Regions from separate parts of the Paraclostridium sp. AKS73 genome, predicted to be linked through region 3. Evidence: riboswitches for the same ligand, from Rfam matches in the RefSeq annotation. Region 3 holds a riboswitch; each other region holds the start of a gene.

The links. Region 3 has a riboswitch for lysine ahead of lysA (diaminopimelate decarboxylase). Riboswitches for the same ligand answer to the same signal wherever they lie in the genome.
Region 1: it holds a riboswitch for lysine, as region 3 does, so the genes downstream of both, LEQ07_RS03795 (amino acid permease) here and lysA (diaminopimelate decarboxylase) in region 3, are expected to answer to the same signal.
Region 2: it holds a riboswitch for lysine, as region 3 does, so the genes downstream of both, LEQ07_RS16855 (Na+/H+ antiporter NhaC family protein) here and lysA (diaminopimelate decarboxylase) in region 3, are expected to answer to the same signal.

The regions. Positions count from the first base shown of each region.
Region 1 is NZ_JAIXHU010000004.1:31,959-34,245, forward strand. Features, by position in the region: gene LEQ07_RS03790 (spore coat protein) at 1-177, shown strand, start outside; lysine riboswitch at 396-565, shown strand; partial or broken gene LEQ07_RS03795 (amino acid permease) at 1,007-2,287, shown strand, end outside.
Region 2 is NZ_JAIXHU010000042.1:20,419-22,705, forward strand. Features, by position in the region: gene LEQ07_RS16855 (Na+/H+ antiporter NhaC family protein) at 1-1,336, opposite strand, end outside; lysine riboswitch at 1,468-1,642, opposite strand; gene LEQ07_RS16860 (pentapeptide repeat-containing protein) at 1,736-2,287, opposite strand, start outside.
Region 3 is NZ_JAIXHU010000007.1:84,373-86,659, reverse strand. Features, by position in the region: partial or broken gene LEQ07_RS06595 (ArsB/NhaD family transporter) at 1-494, opposite strand, end outside; lysine riboswitch at 1,047-1,224, shown strand; gene lysA (diaminopimelate decarboxylase) at 1,334-2,287, shown strand, end outside.

The DNA.
Region 1 (2,287 bases), on a different contig from region 3:
ATGTTATGCCAAGACTCACTTAGTACTGAAAAATATGTATCATCTACATATAATACAGCTATCTTTGAGTTTGCAGATAAAAACATACGCCAAGTTTTAAATCATATTCAAAAAGAAGAACAAGAACACGGAGAAAAAATTTACAATTACATGAGTCAACATAATATGTATAACTAGAAAAATAGGATGTGATATCAATTAATGGATCACATCCTTAACTATTTTTGTAGTGTTAAATATTTATATATTATCGGTATATCAATGATTTTCTTTATTAATTTAACTTAATTTTTCTCATTTTTATAAATCATCTGAAAATAGTTAACTTTACTAATATAATTTTTTTTTATTGACTTATTTTAAATTTGTTTTATAATTGTATACAACAAGTAGATAACTGAGATAGAGGCGCGAAACTTATTAGTAGTATTATGGAGGTAAGCTCGATGAAGTAATATGAAAGGAAATTTCGCCGAAGTAAATAGTTAATAGCTTTAACACTATTTACTGGGCTTATATAAAATATATATAAGACTGTCACATTTTGTGGAGTGCTATTTTCAATGAAAGCGTACGGTATCATCATACTTAGTTAGTATGGATTTTTTCGTATAAAGTCATGAGCATAGTCTCATGGCTTTTTTTACGCTTAAGGGATTATAATTATTCAAAGTTCATATATAGCCTATGAAACTTAGTTATATCCATATAATACATTTTGAGCGTAAAAAAGCTTTTTGAGCAACGGACGAAGTCGTTTGAGTAACGGGACACGAGTTTACCGAGTGGACGTTGACGATATGAAATTTGAGCGACATGAGCGAAGTGAATTTTTTATTTTCATAAAGATTTATTATCTTAGTTACTTACTTATGGAAAACTAACTACCATAAGGAGGATAAGTAAAGTGAGTAATGAAAATCAAGAGTTAAAAAGAGGGTTAAAAGCTAGACATCTAAATATGATTGCTCTAGGAGGATCGATCGGTACAGGTATATTCCTTGCAATGGGTGATACTCTTCACCAAGCAGGTCCTGGTGGTGCTTTACTAGCATATGGGTTAATAGGAATAATGGTTTATTTCTTAATAACTAGTTTAGGTGAAATGGCAACATATATGCCTATATCAGGTTCTTTTAGTTCTTATGCTACAAAGTTTATTGATCCAGCACTTGGTTTTGCACTTGGGTGGAACTATTGGTATAACTGGGCAATAACTATAGCTGCTGAAATGGTTGCAGGATCATTAATTATGAAATATTGGTTCCCTAACGTACCTGGATTTTATTGGAGTATATTTTTCTTAGCTATAATTGTAGGGTTAAACTTTTTATCAGCAAAAGCATATGGTGAATCTGAGTATTGGTTTGCAGGAATTAAAGTTGTAACTGTAATAATATTTTTAATAATAGGTGTGTTAATGATACTTGGCGTAATGGGTTCTGATGAAATAGGCTTCCATAATTATTTTATAGCTGACGGACCATTCCATGGTGGCATAAAATCTGTATTTGCTATATTTTTAGTTGCTGGTTTTTCATTCCAAGGTACAGAGCTTATAGGAGTTGCTGCTGGAGAAAGTGAGCATCCTGAAAAAACTATACCAAAAGCTATAAAATCAATATTCTGGAGAATATTAATATTTTATCTAGGAACTATAATTGTATTAGGAGCTATTATACCGTTTACTCAAGCTGGTGTTTCTGAAAGTCCATTTACTATGGTTTTTGAAAAAGCAGGAATAGCTGGTGCTGCTTCACTTATGAATGCAGTAATATTAACATCTGTTTTATCTGCAGGTAATTCAGGTATGTATGCCTCAACTAGAATGCTATATTCAATGGCTAAAGAAGGACTTGCACCTAAATTTTTGCAAGAACTAATAAAAGAGGAGTTCCTGTAAATGCATTAATATTAACTACATTAGTAGCTTCTGCGTGTTTCTTAACAGGTATATTTGCAGAAAGTACAGTTTATGTTTGGTTAGTTGCTGCATCTGGACTTGCTGGATTTATAGCATGGGTTGGTATAGCAGTTTGTCACTATAGATTTAGAAAAGCCTATATCCATCAAGGTAATAATTTAAGCGAATTAAAGTTTAAAGCTAAATGGTATCCATTTGGACCTATATTAGCACTTATAATGTGTTTAATAATAATATTAGGCCAAGGATATTCTTGTATAACTCCAAATGGAGTTGACTGGCATAGCTTAATAGCTTCTTATATAGGTATACCTTTATTTATAGCTTTATACGCTGGATATAAAATTAAACATAAAACTAAAG
Region 2 (2,287 bases), on a different contig from region 3:
ATATTATTGATCCTAATATGAATATTACACTAGGTAGTAAAAATGCTGGCATAGACCCTGATAGTAATGTAACTAAAAATTTAGCCGTACCCAAATCTTTTATTACTGAGCTTAACGACCAGGCCAAAATTAAAATAACAGCTGTCATTAACAAACTTTTCATACCATCTATCCAAATTTCTATAGCTTCAGATACTTTAAATATTTTTTTAGAAACAGCCATTAAAATAGCGACTATACTTGAAATAATAGCTGATTGAAATAGTGCTACAGATGCATCGGCTGAACTAAATGCTTCTTTTATAGATAAAAATGACCATGGTGATTTAACCATTAAATTTTGAAGTTCAATATTATCCCCATTAACTATTGATGTGTATCCACTATAATAAAAAAATATTAATGATGTAACTATAAGAGTTCCAATAGGAATAATTGCATTCCATATACTCAGTTTCACTCCAACTTTAGGTTCTAACTCTGATTGAATTGAATCGTTATGTTTTGTATCTAAGTTATTAAAATCAGATTGTTTAGCTTTAATCTCAGCTTTTCTCATAGGACCAAAATCCTTTGCTAGAATAATAGTTATAATTACAAATGCTAAAATTAATATATTATAAAATCTATAGGGAATAGTTTGTAAGAATATCCCAAAAGCATCATTATTTAGACCTATCCCTGAAAAAGCGTCATTTATAAGTCCAACTTCTAATCCTATCCATGTAGATATTATTGCAAGTCCTGCAATAGGTGCAGCTGTTGCATCAATTATAAAAGCAAGTCTTTCTCTTGAAATATTCATTTTATCACTTACCGGTCTCATAATAGGCCCTACTATTAATGAGTTCGCATAATCATCAAAGAATACTAAAAGTCCTAAAAACCATGTTATAATTTGAGTTCCTTTTGAACTTTTAGCTTTGTCCGCTAAGCTTATTGCTATAGCTTTAGCTCCTCCCATTTTTGCTACTAAATGAATAACCCCTCCAATAGCTAGAACTTGGAGTATTATGCCTGCGTTCCATGGGTCTGCAAGTGAATTAAGAGCTCTATATATAAAATCTATGAAGCTTTGGGGTAAAGCTAAAATAAAATTAGTACTATTTAAACTAAGTAAAAAGCTTCCAGATAATATACCTATAAATAATGATATTACAACATTCTTAGTAATAAATGCTAAAAGTATAGATACTATCGGTGGAATCAATGTTAAAAATTTAAATTTACTTGCGTTTTGAAATGCTATATCTGTTTCTTGTGCAAAGGAAATAGGTGATGCTAAAACTACTAAAACTAAAGTTAATAAAATTACAAAATATTTTTTGTTCCTCATAAAAATCCTCCCTAAATTTAACTTTAGTGAATGCAAAGGGTAATAAATACTTAGGGCTTTAAATAAGAAAAAGCCTTGAGTATGCACTCAAGGCTTTTTATATTATGCAAAATCTGCACAATATTAGCTTCCTTAATGATAGCTCAACACAAATATAATTTGTGACAGTGATGTATATATTTTATACATCCCCAGCATATAACCTTAAAGCATCAGTTATAAACTTCGGCGATAATTCCTTTCCTAGTAAATCTATGTGCTTAACTCATCACTAGTACTTATAAGTACCGCGCCTCTACCTTTTTTATTCACTTTTTATATTAAGTAAATTATATATATGTTATTGTAAATAATCAACTGTTTTTTCATTATTTTCTAAATTTTCATGATTTTCAAAACTTATCTAACAACTTTTCTAGTTAGAGTCCCTATACCTAATCCCATCATTACAACACCAATTAGGACTTCTAAATTTGTTAGTATATAACTAATTTCTGTTGGCTTACAATTTATAGTTCCAACTCCTCCAAAAGATCCTATACTTAAACTTAGTGTTTCATTTAAATCTTTTAAAACTTTATAAATAGATAGATTTTTTATAGTACTCATATTGTATATAATAGTTTTATCATCTATCTCTACCCCTAAAAACAAATATAAAATTGCAAAAATAACTATAATTACCAATGATGAATATACTGCAAATTCAGGTCGTTCTCCATATCCACAAGTTAGCCAATATAAATATGATCCTATTTTAGGTATTATTTTTAAAGTTTTTCTTTGAGTGTTTTTGCATAGATAATAATATTCTCCAAAGTTATTATTTAAAGAGTTTTCTTTAAATTTATTAGCTAAGGTTTCGTATGTCATATAAAAACCTTCATATTCATCTCTAGTTTTTAGCCTAACAGGTAATTTATCAAAGAAGCTCTTTTCATCTAACTTAGT
Region 3 (2,287 bases):
ACTATAGGACCTAAGTTTATTATAAAGTCTGAAAAACTTAGGTTTGCTGCGCTACCTATCATTATATTAGGAGGGTCACCAATTAGAGTTGCAGTCCCTCCTATGTTAGATGCTAGAATTTGAGTTACTAAAAATGGAGTTGGATTTATATTTAGTATTTGAGTTATAACTATGGTCATTGGACCTATCAATAAAACGGTAGTAACATTATCTAAAACAGCTGATAAAATAGCGGTTAAAATTATAAAACATAGCATAATTTTCCAAGGATCTCCCTTTGATTTTTTAGCTGATAAAATAGCTATGTATTCAAACACCCCTGAATTTTTAATAACCGAAACAAATAGCATCATACCTATTAAAACTCCAATTGTATTAAAATCAATATGATTAAGACTTTGTTCCACTGATAATATATTAAATATAATCATAAGTAAAGCTCCGGCCATTGCTGCAATAGCTCTATTTACTTTTTCTGAGATAATAGCTAACATAACCACTAAAAATATACTGATAGCTATTACTTGTTTAATAAGCACTAATATCGCCCCCTTAGTATAATAAAGATATTAAAACCTATAAGTAGAGTATAGTTGAAAAAAATTAAATGTGTTAAAAAAAAGCAAATTTCTTTTAAAACAAAGAAAAATAGTAAGTTTTCTAAATATTATTAAGCACTCTTAATTGAAAATTTAAAGTTTAATTAATAAAGTTAAGTAACATTTAAAAGATTTGCAGAATAATATTAAAAGCAGTATATATATTAATGAAATATATATACAATTAATGATGTAGACAAGCGAATGTGGCGGAATTGGCGGACGCACCAGACTAGGACCTGGCGCCATTGGCGTGGGGGTTGACTCCATTCATCCGCACCAATAAATAAAAAACTCGTACTCGTATTACTTATAATGCTAGTACGAGTTTTTTATTTAATTAAAGTTAATTTTGAAACAATATTACATCAAATTAAAATTTAAATAAAATAAAATTGTTGACAATTATAAATTAGGTATGTAAAATTACATATAAATAAATTGAATACGAATTGTAGAGGTCGCGATAATAATCAGTACCAATAATGAGTTAAGCAACGAAGAGTTATTGGGAAAGGGATTATTGCCGAAGGATATAGCTGATGCTTTAAGGCTATGTACCTGGGGATGTATATAATATATGCATAACTGTCACAATATTAAATTGTGTTGAGCTACATTTAAGGAATAGATGCTATATATTTTTAGCTAAATTTTAATCCCCCTTAAGTGAAACTTAAGGGGGATTTTTGTTTATAAAAAATGATTCATACAAAAATAGGAGGGCTTAAGATATGAAATTACAAGGTACTATGTCAGTAAAAGGAAATGAATTATATATAGGTGGAGTTGGATGTAAAGAACTTAGAGATAAATATAAAACACCACTTTATGTATTTGATGAGGAATTAGTCAGAAATAATTGTAAAGAATATATAAAACATTTCAAGGTTAATGAAAATAAAAACAGAGTTGCATATGCAGGTAAAGCATTTTTACCAATTTATATGTGTAAATTAATAGCTGAAGAAGGCTTATACCTTGACGTAGTATCAGGTGGTGAACTTTTCACAGTTTATAAATCAGGCTTTCCTATGGAAAAAGTATTATTTCATGGAAATAATAAAACAATAGATGAAATTGAAATGGGCGTAAGTCTTGGAGTTGGAAGATTTGTTGTAGATAATTACTATGAACTGGAGTTATTACAAAGCATTTGTGAACAAAAAAATAAAATTCAATCTATATATTTTAGAATAACACCAGGGATAGAAGCTCATACTCATGATTATATAAAAACAGGACAAATTGATTCGAAATTTGGATTTGCATTATCAAATGGAGATCTACAAGATGCATTAGAAAATATTAAAAAATATGAAAATATAAACCTAGTAGGATTACATGCACATATAGGATCTCAAATTTTTGACGTAGCCCCATATTTAGATGAAGTTGAAATAATGATGAACCTAGTAAAAGAAATAAAACAACAACATGACATAAACATAGAGGAAGTTGACTTAGGTGGAGGTGTAGGTGTTTATTATACAGAGAGTGATGAACCTAAAACAATAAAAGAATTTTGTAGTGAAATAATAAAAAAAGTTGATGATGTATGTAAAGATATAAACATAAGTGTTCCGATATTAATAATAGAGCCAGGAAGATCCATAGTTGCAAATGGAGGTAGCACAATATACACAGTGGGATCTATAAAGGATATAAAAGATGTAAGAACGTATGTA